2 regions of the Streptomyces sp. NPDC021224 genome follow, and region 1 is predicted to be linked to the other one. Evidence: riboswitches for the same ligand, from Rfam matches in the RefSeq annotation. Region 1 holds a riboswitch; the other holds the start of a gene.
What was found. A riboswitch is a leader RNA that binds a small molecule or an ion and turns the genes downstream of it on or off. The one in region 1 is predicted to bind thiamine pyrophosphate.
Positions count from the first base shown of each region.

Region 1 (8,801 bases):
CGCCGACGCCGTCGCCGAGGGCCTGATCGCCCGCTCCGGCGCCGCGGTGGGCGACAAGAAGGCCGAGGGCGGCTCCGAGCCGCTGGCCGAGTGGGAGCGCGACCTGCTGGAAGGCGAGAAGAAGGCCGACGACGCTGCCGAGGCCCCCGCGGCCGCGGCCACCGAGGCTCCGGCGACCGAGGCCCCGGCGACCGAGGACCCGGCCACCGAGGCCCCGGCCGCGGACGCGCCGGCTGCCGACGCGCCGGCCGCCGAGGGCGACGCCGAGCAGGCCTGACCTGAGGCCGGCCGGCCGACACGGCCGCCGGCCCCACGCGTGACGACGGCGGGGGCCCTGTGCCCCCGCCGTCCACCCGTAGATCCACCGACCATTCGGGAAGAGACACAGACCCATGGCGAACTTCACCGCCGCTGACGTCAAGAAGCTCCGCGAGCTGACCGCCGCGGGCATGATGGACTGCAAGAACGCCCTCACCGAGGCCGAAGGCGACCTGGACAAGGCCGTCGAGATCCTCCGCGTCAAGGGCCAGAAGGGTGTCACCAAGCGCGAGGGCCGCTCGGCCTCCAACGGCGCCGTGGTGTCCCTGATCGCCGCCGACAACTCCGAGGGCGTCCTCGTCGAGCTGAAGTGCGAGACCGACTTCGTCGCCAAGGGTGACAAGTTCGTCGCCGTCGCCGACGCCATCGCCACCCACGTCGCCGCCACCAAGCCGGCCGACATCGCCGCCCTGCTCGGCTCGGAGATCAAGCCCGGCCAGACCGTGCAGGCGTTCGTCGACGAGGCCAACGCGACCCTCGGCGAGAAGATCGTGCTGGACCGCTTCGCGCAGTTCACCGGCACGTACGTCGCTTCCTACCTGCACCGCACCAGCCCGGACCTGCCCCCGCAGGTCGGCGTGCTGGTCGAGCTGGACAAGGCCGACGCGCAGACCGCCAAGGACGTCGCCCAGCACATCGCCGCCTTCGCGCCGAAGTACCTGACCCGCGACGAGATCGACGCCGAGACGGTGGAGAACGAGCGCCGCGTCGCCGAGGCCACCGCGCGCGAGGAGGGCAAGCCCGAGGCCGCCCTGCCGCGTATCGTCGAGGGCCGCGTCAACGGCTTCTTCAAGGAGAACGTCGTCCTGGAGCAGTCCTTCGCCAAGGACGCCAAGAAGACCGTGCAGAAGGTGCTCGACGAGGCCGGCGTGACGCTGAAGGCCTTCGCGCGCTTCCGCGTGGGCGTCTGACCCGGGAGCCCGCTAGGGTCGTACGCGACCGGCCGCCCGCCGGCCGGACGCAGAGGTGACAAGGAGGCCATTGCCGTCACGGGAACCCACAAGGACCCACGGCAATGGCCTCCTTTGTACGTGCACGAGGAGATCTCCATGAACCAAGCCGCCGCACAGGCCCCGACCGGCGCACCCGGCGCGGGTGCGGGCCGCCGTTTCCTGCTCAAACTGTCCGGCGAGGCCTTCGCCGGGGGCGGCGGGCTCGGTGTCGATCCCGACGTCGTGCACGCCATCGCCCGCGAGGTCGCCGCGGTCGTCGCGGACGGCTACGAGATCGCCCTCGTCATCGGCGGCGGCAACTTCTTCCGCGGCGCCGAACTCCAGCAGCGCGGCATGGACCGCGCCCGCTCCGACTACATGGGCATGCTCGGCACGGTCATGAACTGCCTGGCGCTCCAGGACTTCCTGGAGAAGGAGGGCGTCGAGACCCGGGTGCAGACCGCCATCACCATGGGCCAGGTCGCCGAGCCGTACATCCCGCTGCGGGCGGTGCGGCACCTGGAGAAGGGCCGCGTGGTGATCTTCGGCGCGGGTATGGGCATGCCCTACTTCTCCACCGACACCACCGCCGCCCAGCGGGCGCTGGAGATCGACGCCGCCGCCCTGCTCATGGGCAAGAACGGGGTGGACGGGGTCTACGACTCCGACCCCAAGCTCAACCCGGACGCGACCATGTTCGACGCCCTGGACTACGGCGAGGTCATCGCGCGCGACCTGCGTGTCGCCGACCTCACCGCCATCACCCTGTGCCAGGACAACAAACTTCCGATCCTGGTCTTCGAGCTGCTCGCCGAGGGCAACATCGCCCGCGCGGTCAAGGGTGAGAAGATCGGCACACTGGTCAACACCCAGGGCACCAGGAGCTAGCCGCAGGCCCGCCACGGGGCAACAGGGGATGGACAACACGCTGCCGGTCGGACACCGTGCAGGACAGACGCGCGCAGGGGCCGCGCCCGCAGGGCCCCGCCTTCTGAAAACCAGGAGCACATGGTGATTGAAGAAACCCTCCTCGAGGCCGAGGAGAAGATGGAGAAGGCCGTCGAGGTCGCCAAGGACGACTTCGCGGCGATCCGGACCGGCCGCGCGCACCCGGCGATGTTCAACAAGATCGTGGCCGAGTACTACGGTGCGGTCACCCCGATCAACCAGCTGGCGTCCTTCGCGGTGCCCGAGCCGCGGATGGCGGTGATCACCCCCTTCGACAGCAGCAGTCTGCGCAACATCGAGGAGGCGATCCGCAACTCCGACCTCGGTGTCAACCCGAGCAACGACGGCCGCATCATCCGGGTGGTCTTCCCGCAGCTCACCGAGGAGCGGCGGCGCGAGTTCATCAAGGTCGCCAAGGGCAAGGGCGAGGACGCCAAGATCTCCATCCGCAGCGTCCGCCGCAAGGCGAAGGAGACCCTCGACAAGCTGGTCAAGGACGGCGAGACCGGCGAGGACGAGGTGCGCCGTGCCGAGAAGGAGCTCGACGACACGACGTCGAAGTACGTCGCCCAGGTCGACGAGCTGCTCAAGCACAAGGAAGCGGAGCTGCTGGAGGTCTGACGGCCCCGACCGTTCCGCCCCCTCCAGGGGCCCCGCAGGGGCCCTTCACGGGCCTTGCGCGGCCCGTTCCGGGCCCCGGCCGAGGCCCGGGGGTCCCGCAGGCCCGCACCCGCCCCTCCGCACACCCCGACGACGACGCGAGGCGAAGCTCAGTGAACGACTCTTCCTGGGGCGCTTCGCCGCGCGCCGGTCACCGGGGAGTAACGGAGAACACCGCAGCCGCGGCCGCTGACGTCGCCCGGGCCGCGGTCACCGCCCCGGCGGCGTATTCCGCGGCGGAAAGCCGCACCGGGAGGAAGACTCCAGCTATGCCGCCCTCGCCGCCGGCGTCCGAGCCGACGCCCCCGCAACCCGCCCCCGCGAAGAAGTCCGCAGGGCGGAACCTCCAGGCGGCGATAGGTGTGGGCGTCGGGCTCGGCGTGGTCGTGCTCGCCTCGCTCTTCCTCGTCAAGCAGGTCTTCGTCGGTGTCGTGGTGGTGGCCGTCGCGGTCGGCGTGTGGGAACTGACCTCGCGGCTCGCCGAACGCAAGGGCATCCACGCGCCGCTGGTCCCGCTCGTGGCCGGCGGCGCGGCGATGGTGATCGCCGGGTATCTGAAGGGCGCCGACGGGGCGTGGGTCGCGATGGCGCTCACCGCGCTGGCGATCCTGGTCTGGCGCATGGCCCAGCCCCCGCACGACTACCTCCGGGACGTCACGGCGGCCGTCTTCGTCGCCTTCTACGTGCCCTTCCTCGCCACCTTCGTGGTGATGATGCTCGCCGCGGACGACGGCCCCCGCCGGGTACTGGCCTTCCTGATCCTCACCGTGGTCAGCGACACCGGCGCCTACGCGGTCGGCTGGCGCTTCGGCCGTACCAAGCTCGCCCCGCGGATCAGCCCCGGGAAGACCCGTGCCGGACTCGTGGGCGCGATCGGCTTCGCCATGGTGGCGGGCGCGCTGCTGATGGAGTTCTCCATCGACGGCGGCCACTGGTGGCAGGGCCTGGTCCTGGGCCTGGCCGCCGCGGTCAGCGCCACCCTCGGCGACCTCGGCGAGTCGATGATCAAGCGGGATCTCGACATCAAGGACATGGGCACCCTGCTGCCGGGCCACGGCGGCATCATGGACCGCCTCGACAGCCTCCTGCCGACCGCCCCGGTCGTCTGGCTGCTGCTGGTCGCCTTCGTCGGCCAGGGCTGACCGGCCCGAGCCGCGTTCCCAGAACGGACCCGTGCCGGGTTCCCTGTGGTGTCCACCGGCTCTCGTGGTCCACTCAGGCAGCCGTCGAACGGTTGTGACGGTTTGGCCGGTCGGCGGCGGTCGGCGACACGGTCGGTGGACTCCTTCGGCGGGGTCGGCGTCCGCGACCCGGACGGCTCAGGGCTCGCAGAAGGGCCGGGAAGCACCGCCCAGACCACCGCGAATCGGTACTGTGGACGGGAGCTGATTCCCTCGAACACCGGAACGAGCCCCCGGAGGCACTGTGACCGGCGAGAATGCGCCCGCCTACGACGTCGCCATGACGCACTTCATCGTGTCCGACGACGTCGAACGTTCGCGTCGCTTCTACACCGAGGTCCTCGGCGGCCGGGCCCTGCGCTCGGGCGTCCCCTCGATCATCGAGTTCCACAACGGCTGGATCATCATCAACGAAGGCGGCGGCCCCACCGACGACAAGCCGACCGTCGTGCTGGAGACTCCACAGGACCCGGACCGGGTCAGCAGCTTCCTGAACCTGCGGGTCTCGGACATCCACGCCGTGTACGCCGACTGGTCCGCGCGGGGGGCCGAGTTCATCACGCCGCCGATCGAAAAGGGTCACCCGGAGATCCGCTGCTTCCTGCGGGACCCCGACGGGCACCTGATCGAGGTGGGGCAGACCACTCGTCCGGGCGGGTGGCCGCCCAAGGCCCCCTGACCGGGGAGCCGCCGCGCCGAGAACTCAAGACCGGACGCCGGAGACGGCGGCACACGGCGGACGCCCGGGTTCCCGGGCGTCCGCCGCCCCCGGTTGGTCGGCCCCGCAAGGCAGGTCGGCCCCGCAAGGGTGCCCGACGGTGAGCGACGACGGCCCCTGCCGATCCGCTCTGAGAAGGCAACGCCGCGCGGTCTGCGACACTGGTAGGCATCATGCCTGCACCCGGAGAACTGACTTTCGCCGTGCCGCGCGGGGCCAAGAAGCCCCCGCGGCACCTTGCCGACCTCTCGCCCGCGGAGCGACGGGAGGCGGTGGCCGCGCTCGGGGAGAAGCCGTTCCGGGCCCGGCAGCTGTCCCAGCACTACTTCGCGCGCTACGCCGACGACCCCGCCGCCTGGACGGACATCCCGGCCGCGGCCCGCGGCAAGCTCGCCGGCGATCTGCTGCCGGAGCTGATGACCGTCGTGCGGCACGCCTCGTGCGACGACGGCGACACCCGCAAGACGCTGTGGCGGCTCTTCGACGGGACGCTCGTCGAGTCGGTGCTGATGCGCTACCCGGACCGCGTCACCATGTGCATCTCGTCACAGGCGGGCTGCGGCATGAACTGCCCGTTCTGCGCCACCGGCCAGGCGGGTCTGGACCGGAACCTGTCGACCGCCGAGATCGTGCACCAGATCGTGGCGGGCATGAAGTCGCTGCGGGACGGGGAGGTGCCGGGCGGACCGGCCCGGCTGTCCAACATCGTCTTCATGGGCATGGGTGAGCCGCTCGCCAACTACAACCGCGTCGTCGGGGCGATCCGCCGGCTGACCGACCCCGAGCCGGACGGCCTGGGCCTGTCGCAGCGCGGCATCACGGTGTCCACGGTGGGCCTGGTGCCGGCCATCCACCGCTTCGCCGACGAGGGCTTCAAGTGCCGCCTCGCGGTCTCCCTGCACGCCCCGGACGACGAGCTGCGCGACACCCTGGTGCCGGTCAACACCCGCTGGAAGGTGCGCGAGGTGCTGGACGCGGCCTGGCACTACGCCGAGGTCTCCGGCCGCCGGATCTCCATCGAGTACGCGCTGATCCGCGACGTCAACGACCAGGCATGGCGCGCCGACCGGCTGGGCAAGCTGCTGAAGAACCACCGGGTGCACGTCAACCTGATCCCGCTCAACCCCACGCCCGGGTCGAAGTGGACGGCCTCCCGCCCGGAGGACGAGCGGGCGTTCGTGGCCGCGCTGGAGGCCCACGGCGTGCCCGTGACCGTACGCGACACCCGTGGCCAGGAGATCGACGGCGCCTGCGGGCAGCTGGCGGCGTCGGAGCGCTGACCTGCTGCTATCGTACGGTCGGCGCTCGCGCGGACCTGCGATGGCAGTGGCGCGCGGTCGTACAACAGAACATTCCGACAGGGGAGCGCCTGCGACGGCGCTGAGAGTGCGGCGAGGGATCCGACGGAGGATCCCAGGCCGCAGACCCTCCCACCTGATCCGGGTCATACCGGCGTAGGGAGTCAGCACAGATGAAGACCACCGTCCGGCGTGCCGTGGGCGCGCTCGTCGCCGCAGGCGCGGCCGCGTCCGTCCTGGCCGCGTGCGGCAGCGACTCCGGCGGCGACGGCGACAAGGCGGCGGGCTCCGGCTCCAAGACCGTGACGCTCGTCAGCCACGACTCGTTCGCCGCGTCGAAGTCCGTCCTCGCGGAATTCACCAAGGAGACCGGCTACACCGTCAAGGTGCTGCGCGGCGGGGACGCGGGCGCGGCCGTCAACCAGGCGATCCTCACCAAGGACCACCCGCGCGGCGACGTCTTCTTCGGCGTCGACAACACCCTGCTGTCCCGCGCGCTCGACAACGGACTGTTCACCCCGTACGCGGCCAAGGACCTCGCGCAGGTCCCCGCCGACCTGCAGCTGGACGCCGCCCAGCACCGGGTCACGCCCATCGACTCCGGTGACGTCTGCGTCAACTACGACCGGGCCTACTTCACCGCGCACCACCTGGCCCCGCCGCAGACCTTCGCCGACCTGGCCAAGCCCGCGTACAAGAACCTGCTCGTCACCGAGAACGTCTCGACGTCCTCGCCCGGTCTGGCCTTCCTGCTGGGCAGCGCCGCGACCTACGGCGACGGGGGATGGCAGGACTACTGGAAGCAGCTCAAGGCCAACGGCGTCGAGGTGGTCGACAGCTGGGAGCAGGCCTACAACGACCGCTTCTCCGGCTCGTCCGCGGGCAAGCAGGCCAAGGGCGACCGGCCGCTCGTGGTCTCCTACGCCTCCAGCCCGCCCGCCGAGGTCGTCGGTGTGAGTCCGCAGCCCGCGCAGTCGCCCGTCGGCGTGGCCACCGGCACCTGCTTCCGGCAGATCGAGTTCGCCGGCCTGCTGCACGGGGCGAAGAACCCCGCGGGCGGCAAGGCGTTCATCGACTTCATGCTGGGCAAGACCTTCCAGCAGGACATGCCGCTGCAGATGTACGTCGACCCGGTGCGCGGCGACGCCGTCGAGCCGCCGGTCTTCGTCAAGTACGGCGCCAAGGTCGAGCACCCCGCCACCCTGGCGCCCGACACGATCGCGGCCAAGCGCGACGAGTGGGTCCAGGCGTGGAACGGGATCGTCCTGAAGTGAGCGTGACGTGAGCACGCTGCCGACCGCACCCCCGCGCGGCGCGCGGCGGGACAGGGCGGGCGGAGCGCGGGGCCGCGCCCTGGCGGTGCGCGCCGCCCTGACGGCGCTGCCGCTGCTCTTCTTCGCGGCCTTCTTCGCCTACCCGGTGGCGGCGATCGTCGGCCGCGGGCTGCACGAGGACGGCGCCTGGCACCTGGGCCGGATCGGCGACGTGCTGGGCGACCCGGGGATCCGGCACGTGCTGTGGTTCACCGTCTGGCAGGCCGCCGCCTCCACCGGGCTGACGCTGCTGGTCGGGCTGCCCGCCGCGTACGTCTTCGCGCGGCTGGACTTTCCCGGGCGGCGGCTGCTGCGGGCGGTCGTGACGGTGCCCTTCGTGCTGCCGACCGTCGTCGCGGGCTCGGCCTTCCTCGCGCTGCTCGGCCGCGGCGGCTTCACCGACTCGCTCCTCGGGGTGCGGCTCGACACAGGCGTGTGGGCCATCCTCGTCGCGCACGTCTTCTTCAACTTCGCCGTCGTGGTCCGCACCGTCGGCGGGCTGTGGGCGCAGCTGGACCCCGCGCAGGAGGAGGCCGCCCGGATGCTCGGCGCGGGCCGCCTCGCCGCCTGGCGCACGGTGACGCTGCCCGCGCTCGGCCCGTCCGTGGCCGCGGCCGCGCTCATGGTCTACCTGTTCACCTTCACCTCCTTCGGCGTCATCCAGATCCTCGGCGGACCGCTGTACTCGACGCTGGAGGTGGAGATCTACCGGCAGACCGCCGAGATCTTCGACCTGCCGGCCGCGGCCGTGCTGACCCTGCTGCAGTTCGCCGCGGTGCTCGCCATCCTCGCCCTGCACGGCTGGACGGTACGGCGGCGCGAGTCGGCGCTGAAGCTCGTCGACCCCGCGCGCACCGCGCACCGGCCGAGCGGAGCGGCCGAACGCACCCTCCTCGGCGCCGTCCTGGCGGTCGTCGCCCTGGTCATCCTGCTGCCCCTCGGTGTGCTCGCCGCCCGCTCCTTCGACACCCCCGGCGGCTACGGCCTGGCCTTCTACCGCGCCCTCGGCTCGTCCGACGGCGGCACCTTCAGCGTCGCCCCGTGGCAGACGGTGGGGAACTCGCTGCGCTTCGCGGCGCTGGCCACCGTCATCGCCCTGGTGATCGGCGGGCTCGCGGCGGCCGCGCTGGTGCGCCGGGCGGGGCGGCTGATGCGCGGCTTCGACGCGCTGCTGATGCTGCCGCTCGGCACCTCCGCCGTCACCATCGGCTTCGGCTTCCTCATCGCGCTGGACAAGCCGCCGCTGGACCTGCGGGACTCCTGGCTGCTGGTGCCGCTCGCGCAGGCGCTGGTGGGCGCGCCCTTCGTGGTGCGGGTGATGCTGCCGGTGCTGCGGGCCGTCGACACCCGGCTGCGCGAGGCCGCGGCGGTGCTGGGCGCCTCGCCGTGGCGGGTGTGGCGGGAGGTGGAGCTGCCGCTGGTCTCGCGGGCCG
Region 1 is NZ_JBIRPW010000010.1:84,542-93,342, reverse strand. Features, by position in the region: gene rpsB (30S ribosomal protein S2) at 1-277, shown strand, start outside; gene tsf (translation elongation factor Ts) at 393-1,229, shown strand; gene pyrH (UMP kinase) at 1,368-2,138, shown strand; gene frr (ribosome recycling factor) at 2,262-2,819, shown strand; gene ACH4PY_RS24525 (phosphatidate cytidylyltransferase) at 2,972-4,000, shown strand; gene ACH4PY_RS24520 (VOC family protein) at 4,320-4,718, shown strand; gene rlmN (23S rRNA (adenine(2503)-C(2))-methyltransferase RlmN) at 4,931-6,037, shown strand; TPP riboswitch at 6,107-6,235, shown strand; gene ACH4PY_RS24510 (thiamine ABC transporter substrate binding subunit) at 6,229-7,329, shown strand; gene ACH4PY_RS24505 (ABC transporter permease) at 7,409-8,801, shown strand, end outside.

Region 2 (8,801 bases), on a different contig from region 1:
GACGGCGTCCACCTGCGCAACGACCTGTTCTCCTACCAGCGCGAGACCGAGCAGGAAGGCGAGCTGGCCAACGCGGTGCTGGTGCTGGAGCGCTTCCTCGGCATCGCCCCGCAGGAGGCCGCCGAGCTGGTCAACGAGCTGCTGACGTCCCGCCTCCAGCAGTTCGAGCACACCGCCCTCACCGAGGTCGGCCCGCTCGCCGACCAGTACGGCCTGGGCCCGGCCGAGCGGCGCGACGTGCTGGCGTACGTCAAGGGCCTCCAGGACTGGCAGTCCGGCGGCCACGAGTGGCACATGCGCTCCAGCCGCTACATGAACGGTGCCGGGGAGGGCGCCGCGGCCGCGGTCGACGGCGCGGCGGCGTCCGGGGGCCTCGGCGGACTCGGCGGACCGACCGGGCTGGGCACGACGGGGCTGGGCACGACGGCGGCGGGGGTGCTCGGCTCGCTCGCGGCGACGATGCCGCAGCGCCTGCGCTCCTTCGGGCACGTCCCCTTCCAGCGGGTGGCCCCGGTGCCGCCGCCGGACATCGCGATGCCCTTCGCGCTGCGGCTGAGCCCGCATCTGGACGCCGCCCGCGAGCACTGCGCCACCTGGTGCGAGCGGATGGGGCTGCTCGGCCCGGAGCCCGGCGTCCCGGTGCCGGGCGGGGTGTGGGACGCGGACAGGCTCGCCGACTTCGACCTGGCCCTGTGCGCCGCCGGGATCCACCCGGAGGCGACGGAGGAGGCGCTGGACCTGGCGACCCAGTGGCTGGCGTGGGGCACCTACGCCGACGACTACTACGCCCGTGTCTTCGGCCGCACCGGCGACCTGCTCGCCGCCCGGCTCACCACCGACCGGATGCGGCTGTTCATGCCGCTGGACGCCGGGCTGGTCCCGCCGCCGCTCACCGCGCTGGAGCGCGGCCTCGCCGACCTGTGGCGCCGTACGGCGGCCCCGATGGACCGCGCGGCCCGCTGTGAATTCCGCACCGCGGTCGAGGACATGACGGCGAGCTGGCTGTGGGAGCTGGGCAACCTGCGGCAGAACCGGATCCCCGACCCGGTCGACTACATCGAGATGCGCCGCGCGAGCTTCGGCTCCGGCCTGACGACGGCCCTGACCCGGATCGGCCACGGCGCCGGGCTCTCCCCCGAGATCCGGCGCTCGCGGCCCGTGCAGGCGGCGGAATCGGCGGCGGCGGACTTCGGGTGCCTGGTCAACGACGTGTTCTCGTACCGCAAGGAGATCCAGTTCGAGGGAGACATCCACAACGCGGTGCTGGTCGTGGAGAAGTTCCTGGACTGCGGGCCCGCGGAGGCCGTGCGGGTGGTGGGCGCCCTGCTGGCGGCCCGGCTGGCGGAGTTCCAGCACGTCACCGAGACCCAGCTGCCCGCCCTCTACGAGGAGTTCGCGCTCGGCCCGGAGGCGCGGGAGGCGCTCGACGGCCATGTGCGGCAGCTGCGGGACTGGATGGCCGGGGTGCTGCACTGGCACCGCGAGTGCCGCCGCTACGACGAGGAGTCGCTGCTGCGCCACTTCCCGGCTGCGGCCGCCGCGGCCGCCGCCCCTCCCCCGGCCCGGCCCTGGCGCGTCCCCGCCGGGATCGGCACCGCGGCGGCCCGCCTGCCCGCGCTGCTGGGCGGCGCGGACCGGTAGCGGACCAGCCCCGGCAGCGGTGTCAGTAGCGGTAGGGGTCGTACGGGTCCGAGTGCTGCGGCTGGTGGGGCGGGGCCGCCTGCTGCTCGCCGTACGGCTGCTGCTGGGGGATGTACGGCTGCTGCTCCGCCTGCGGGTACTGCTCCTGGTAGGGGTAGCCGTAGCCGTACGGGTCGGCGGGCGGCGGGGGCTTCGGTGTCCAGTCGCCGGTGGTGTGCGGGAAGTCCCCGTAACCGGCGGCGGGCTGCTGCGGGTAGCCCTGCCCGTAGTCGCCGTAGTCGTGGCCCTGTTGCTGCCCCGGGCCCTGGTCGTAGCCGTAGCCGCCGGGGCCGGGGGGCTGCTCGGGGTAGCCGTGCGCGGCGGCCGCGGCCTGGTCGCCGCCCCAGCCGTAGCCGTCCGGGGTCGCGCCCTGCCCGTCGCCGTAGCCGTACGAGGCCGCCGCCGGCTCGGGCTGCGGGGGCGGGGCCCAGCCGGCACCCTGGCCGGTGTCGTCTCCGTAGCCGTAGCCGCGCGTCGCGTACGGGTCGGCGGTGTAGCCGGGCTGGTTGCCGTAGAGCGGGTATTCGCCGCTGTCCTCGTGCAGCGGCATCGGCTGGTAGACGTCCTCCCGCGCGCTGCCCGGGTCGGCGATCTGCTCGGGGCCGCCCTCGACGGGCACCTGGCCGGTGTCCCCGAAGCCGTCCTCCTCGATTGGGCCGACCTGGAGCGTGGGCCCGCCGCGCGGCGCGGGACGGGCGCCGCGGAGCCGGTCGGCCAGCGGGCCGCCGCGCAGCGCCCAGCCCGCGGCGAAGCCCCGCTTGTGCGACAGGGTGACCTGCGCCTGCCCGATGCCGAACGTGATCGCCCCCGCCAGAATCAGCAGCGGCTGCCGCGCCGCGACCCCCACGACGACCCCGAGGAAGCCCACGAAGGCCAGCGCCCGCCAGCGCAGCCGCGCCTTGTACTGGAGCAGCACCTCGCCCAGCAGCCACAGCGCGACGATGCCGAACGCGATGTAGAGCACCGAGAAGCCCATGGGGCCCACTTCCTCACCTGGGAGCCGCCGCGGGCGTCGCTACGCCCGCTGGTGCAGTCCCAGATTCTCGTAGATCTCCAGCGATGCGGTGGAGTGGTTAAGAGTAATGAAGTGCAGCCCCGGGATGTCCTCGGCCATCAGCCGGCGGCACATCTCGGTGGCGAACTCGATGCCGATGGCCCGCACCGCCGCCGGATCGTCCCGTACGGCGAGGATGCGCTCGGCCAGGCCGGGAGGGAAGGGGGCGTTGCCGAGTTGTGCGAAACGCTCGATCTGCCGGACGTTCGTGACCGGCATGACCTCGGGGATGATCGGTGTGCTGCACCCCGCGGCGTCGACCCGGTCGCGCAGCCGCAGGTAGGCGTCCGCGTCGAAGAACATCTGGGTGATGGCGAAGTCCGCGCCCGCGCGGCACTTGTCGAGGAAGTGCCGGGTGTCCGCGGCCTGGTCGGTCGAGCGCGGGTGCATCTCGGTGAAGGCGGCGACGCCCACGCAGAAGTCGCCGGACTCCTTGATGAGCCGGACCAGCTCGGCCGCGTACGTCAGCCCCTGCGGGTGCGGGACCCACTCGCCCAACGGGTCGCCGGGCGGGTCGCCGCGCACGGCGAGGATGTTGCGGATCCCCGCGTCGGCGTACTGCCCGATGATGTTGCGCAGCTCGGCGACCGAGTGGTTCACCGCGGTCAGGTGGGCGCAGGGGGTGAGCGTGGTGTCGGAGACGATCCGGTCGGTGGCGCGGACGGTGCCTTCGCGCGAGGAGCCGCCGGCGCCGTAGGTGACCGACACGAAGGTCGGCTGCACCGCCTCGATGCGCCGGATCGCGTTCCACAGCGTCCGCTCGCCCTTCTCCGTCTTGGGCGCGGCGAACTCGAAGGAGTACGAACGGCTGCCGGACGCGAGCAGCTCACGGATGGTGATCGCTCGGTCCGTCCGCGTGGACGGGGTTCCCAGGGCCATGAGTGCAGGCTAACCGCGGTCGGCGACCGAGCGTCACCGGAACGGTGAATATGCCGGCATTCGTCCGTTTCCCGTCCACCCTGTGGACAGCCCGCACCGCACCGCCGTTGACCCGCGGTGACGCCGCCGCGCGCTCAGGCGTCCGCCGTCGCGCGCACGGCCCCCGCGAGCGAGCGCGCCGCCTCGTACGGGTCGGCGGCCTCGGTGATCGCCCGGACCACCACGATCCGCCGCGCGCCCGCCGCCAGCACCTCGCCGACGTTGCCCGCGTCGATGCCGCCGATCGCGAACCACGGCCGCTCGGTGCCGAGCCGCGCGGCGTACCGCACCAGGTCCAGGCCGGGCGCCGGGCGGCCCGGCTTGGTGGGCGTCGGCCACACCGGGCCGGTGCAGAAGTAGTCCGCGCCCTCCTGCACGGCGGCCGCGGCCGCTTCCGCCTCGGCGTGGCAGGAACGGCCGATCAGCACGTCCGGGCCGAGCAGTGCGCGCGCGGCGGGCACCGGCAGATCGCCCTGCCCCAGGTGCAGGACGTCCGCGCCCGCCGCGTGCGCCACGTCGGCCCGGTCGTTGACGGCGAGCAGCCGCCCGTGCCGCCGGCAGGCGTCCGCGAGGACCGCGAGCGCCGCCAGCTCCTCACGGGCCTCGATGCCCTTCTGCCGCAGCTGGATCACGTCCACCCCGCCCGCCAGGGCGGCGTCGGCGAACTCCGCGAGATCGCCGCGCCGCTGCCGGGCGTCGGTGCACAGGTACAGCCGGGCGTCCGCCAGCCGTTCGCGTGCCGTGCTGCTGGTCATACGGGCGGCTCCCCGGGGGGCGGGCGGCGGACGGGGCGCCGCAGGGCTACACGGCGAGCGCCTGGGCGCGGCGCTTCACCTCGGTCCCGCGATTCTCCCGCAGCGCCTGCGCGGGGGTGCCCGGCAGGGTCTCATCGGCGGTGAAGAGCCACTCCAGGGCCTCCTCGTCGGAGAAGCCGTCGTCCTTCAGGACGGTCAGCGTGCCGGACAGGCCCTTGATGATCTTGCCCTCGCCGATGAAGGCGGTGGGCACCATCAGCACCTTGTTCTCCCCACGGCGGACCGCGAGCAGCTGGCCCTCCTTGATGAGCGGGCGGATACGGGTGATGTCGAGCCCCAGCCGGTCGGCGACCTCGGGGAGGGTGAGCCAATCGGGGACGAGCGCGTCGATATGTGCGTCAACTGACGAGAAAACAGTCACGGGACAAGCCTGCCACCTGTCACCGACAAGCGCTGCGGGGCGGCGCCGCCGCATGGGCCGTTCCGCCTACCGCGCCGCCGCCGTCAGCGGGACCGCCGGGTCCGCCGCCAGCGACGGATCCACCGACGCCGAGCGGGCGATCAGCTTGCGGGCCTGCGCCAGGTCGCGCGGCCGCGCCACCGCGAGCACCGCCGCGAGCCGCTCGCCGCGCAGCCAGCACACCGACCACGCCTCCGTCGCCGGGTCGCCGCGCATCAGCAGCGTGTCCGTCTCCGCGTGGTGCCCGGCGTACTGCACGAAGCGCCCGAACTGCTCCGACCAGAAGTACGGCACCGGGTCGTACACCTCGTCGCCGCCCAGCACGTTCGCCGCGGCCGTCCGCGGGCCCTGGAGCGCGTTGTCCCAGTGGTGGACCAGCAGCCGCTCGCCGAACCGCGCCGACGGGAAGGACGCGCAGTCGCCCACCGCGAAGACGCCGGGCGCCGTCGTCCGCAGCCGGTCGTCGGCCACGACCGCGCCGTCCGCGCCGAGTTCGACCCCCGCACCGGCCAGCCAGCCCGTCTCCGGGCGTGCCCCGATCCCCACGACCACGGCCTCCGCCGCAATCCGGCTGCCGTCCGCGAGCACCACCGCGCCGGGCTCCAGCTGCGCCACCGGGGTACCCGTCCGCAGCTCCACACCCGCCTCCTCGTACCAGGCCCGCATGTGCGCGGTCACCACCGCGGGCAGCGCCCCCGCGAGCGGCCGGTCCGCCGCCTCCACCACCGTCACCGCGCAGCCCGCCTGCCGGGCCGCGGTCGCGAACTCCGCGCCGATCCAGCCGGCCCCTACGACCACCACGTCCTGCCCCGCGTCCAGCACCGGACGCAGCGCCGCCGCGTCGTCCAGCGTCCTGAGCAGATGCACGCCCGGCAGGCCCGTCGTCCCCGGCAACGCCACCGGATACGCCCCCGTGGCGACCACCAGCCGGTCGTACGGGACCGCGCCCGCGTCCGTCACGACCTCGCGCTCCCCCGCGCGCAGCGCCTGCGCCCGCACGCCCAGCCGCAGGTCCACCTTCAGGGCGGCGAAATCCACGTCGAACCTGACGTCCTGCCCCTCCGGGGCCCCCAGCAGCACCGCCTTCGACAGCGGCGGCCTGTCGTACGGCGCGTGCGGCTCGTCCCCGATCAACGTGATCTCGTCCGCCGAGCCCATCTCCCTGAGGGCCACCGCGGTCTGCACGCCGGCCATGCCGGCCCCGACAATGACGAATCTCCCGCTGCTCATTTCCTCACGGTAGCGCTAGCCGCGCTCCGGGGTGCCCGTTGCGGTGGGCGTCGCGATCTTCCCTGCGGGGGGGCTTGTCGCCCCGTTCTCCCCCAGGGCTTCGCCTGGGAGGTACCCCCACGCAGCCCCTAAAAACGAGAACTCTCACCCGCAGCCGCGCCCAAAAACACTCACCCCCACCGGCGGGCAGCCGCTGAACCGGCCCGGAGGGGGACGGTGCGGGGTGCCCACGCAGGAATGCGCTGGGAGGGGCTCACCGACCAGGTAAGAGGGCGAAGGCGCATTCCGAGGAGGTGCCCCGTGGCGGCACCCGACCCGCCCACCGGCGCGCCGCGAAAGGGGCGGCGTGGGGGTACCTCCCAGGCGAAGCCCTGGGGGAGAACGGCGCGAGCAACCACCCACCGAGGGAAGGTCGTGCGGGACACCGCAACGAGCACCCCCGGAGCGAGGGATAGGGTAAGAGCGAAGTGAACTCGCGGGAGCCCGGCGGACCGGGCTGAGAGGGCGGCTGGTCGCCGCCGACCGTAGGAACCTGATCCGGGTCATTCCGGCGAAGGGAGGAGCTGACGTCCATGCGGACGCCCCAACCGCACCCCGACGTACTGATCATCGGCGGCGGCATCATCGGCCTCGCCACGGCCTGGCGCGCGGCTCAGCACGGCCTGCGGACGGCCGTGGCCGACCCCGCACCCGGCGGCGGAGCCGCCCACGTCGCGGCGGGCATGCTCGCCGCCGTCACGGAGCTGCAGTACGGCGAGCAGGCCCTGCTCGACCTGAACCTCGCCTCCGCCGCCCGCTACGCGGACTTCACCGCGGAGTTGAGCGAGGCGACGGGCCTGGACACCGGCTACCGCCCGTGCGGCACCCTCGCGGTGGCGCTGGACGCCGACGACCGCGCGCAGTTGCGCGACCTGCACGCGTTCCAGACGGAACTGGGCCTGGACTCGCGCTGGCTGACCGGCCGCGAGTGCCGCCGTCTGGAGCCGATGCTCGCCCCGTGCGTGCGCGGCGGGCTGCGGGTGGACGGCGACCACCAGGTCGACCCGCGGCGGCTGGCCGCGGCGCTGCTGCGGGCGGCGGAGCTGGCGGGCGTGGAGTTCCTGCGGACGCGCGCCGTCCGGGTGGTCTCGGCGGCGGGCCGGGTGACCGGCGCGTCGCTCGCGAACGGCACGACGGTGAGCGCCGCCCAGACCGTGCTGGCCGCGGGCAGCGAGAGCGGCCGGATCGACGGGATACCGCCCGAGCTGCTGCCGCCGGTGCGTCCGGTGAAGGGCCAGATCCTGCGGCTGCGGATCCCGGCCTCGCACGCGCCGTTCCTGTCGCGTACGGTCCGCGCGGTGGTCCGCGGCAGCCATGTGTACCTGGTGCCGCGCGACAACGGCGAGCTGGTGCTGGGGGCGACGAGCGAGGAGTTCGGCTGGGACACCACGGTGACGGCCGGCGGGGTCTACGAGCTTCTGCGGGACGCGCACGAGCTGGTGCCGGGCATCACCGAACTGCCGCTCACCGAGACGCTCGCGGGCCTGCGCCCCGGTTCGCCGGACAACGCCCCGCTGCTGGGCCGTACCGCCCTGGACGGGCTGCTGTTCGCGACCGGCCACCACCGCAACGGGGTGCTGCTCACCCCGGTCACGGGCGACGCGATGGCCGCGGTGCTGACCTCGGCGGACGGCGAACTCCCGGCGTACGCGGCGGCGTTCGGGGCGCAGCGGTTCGCCGCCCGGGAGCCGCGGACGCACCGCCGGACGTATCAGGAGCTGACCGTATGAACGCCACGCGTACGCCGGACGGCGCGCGGATCACCGTGCACGTCAACGGCCGGGCCCGCGAGCTGGCCGCGCCCGTCGCCCTCGACGCGCTGGTCGCGGAGCTGACGTCCGCGCCCTCGGGGGTGGCCGCCGCGCTCAACGAGACGGTCGTCCCGCGGACCCGCTGGTCCGCGACGCCGCTGTCGGACGGCGACCGCGTCGAGGTGCTGACCGCGGTCCAGGGAGGCTGACCCATGACGACGACGGCATCCACGACGGCGGCCGACCCCCTGGTCGTCGGCGGGGTCGCGTTCGGCTCCCGGCTGATCATGGGTACGGGCGGCGCGCCCAGCCCGGAGGTGCTGGAGCACGCGCTCGTCGCGTCCGGCACCGAGCTGACCACGGTGGCGATGCGCCGCCTGGACCCCACGACGCAGGGCTCCGTGCTGTCGGTGCTCTCCCGGCTCGGCATCCGCGTGCTGCCCAACACCGCGGGCTGTTTCACGGCGGGCGAGGCGGTGCTGACCGCGCGGCTGGCGCGGGAGGCGCTGGGCACGGACTGGATCAAGCTCGAAGTCATCGCGGACGAGCGGACGTTGCTGCCCGACCCGGTGGAACTGCTGGACGCCGCGGAGGTACTGGTCGACGACGGTTTCACGGTGCTGCCGTACACCAACGACGACCCGGTGCTGGCGCGGAAGCTGGAGGACGTCGGCTGCGCGGCGGTCATGCCGCTGGGCTCCCCCATCGGTTCGGGCCTGGGCATCCGCAACCCGCACAACTTCCGGCTGATCACCGAGCGCGCGGGCGTCCCCGTCATCCTGGACGCGGGCGCGGGCACCGCCTCCGACGTCGCCCTCGCGATGGAACTCGGCTGCGCCGCCGTGATGCTGGCCTCCGCCGTGACCCGGGCCCAGCACCCCGCGGTGATGGCCGAGGCGATGCGCCACGCGGTG
Region 2 is NZ_JBIRPW010000019.1:107,427-116,227, reverse strand. Features, by position in the region: gene ACH4PY_RS32325 (germacradienol/geosmin synthase) at 1-1,641, shown strand, start outside; gene ACH4PY_RS32320 (hypothetical protein) at 1,664-2,656, opposite strand; gene metF (methylenetetrahydrofolate reductase [NAD(P)H]) at 2,696-3,613, opposite strand; gene thiE (thiamine phosphate synthase) at 3,748-4,407, opposite strand; gene ACH4PY_RS32305 (Rv2175c family DNA-binding protein) at 4,454-4,828, opposite strand; gene ACH4PY_RS32300 (NAD(P)/FAD-dependent oxidoreductase) at 4,895-6,097, opposite strand; TPP riboswitch at 6,563-6,674, shown strand; gene thiO (glycine oxidase ThiO) at 6,670-7,866, shown strand; gene thiS (sulfur carrier protein ThiS) at 7,863-8,096, shown strand; gene ACH4PY_RS32285 (thiazole synthase) at 8,100-8,801, shown strand, end outside.
Region 2: linked by a shared signal. The riboswitch ahead of thiO (glycine oxidase ThiO) and the one ahead of ACH4PY_RS24510 (thiamine ABC transporter substrate binding subunit) in region 1 are both predicted to bind thiamine pyrophosphate.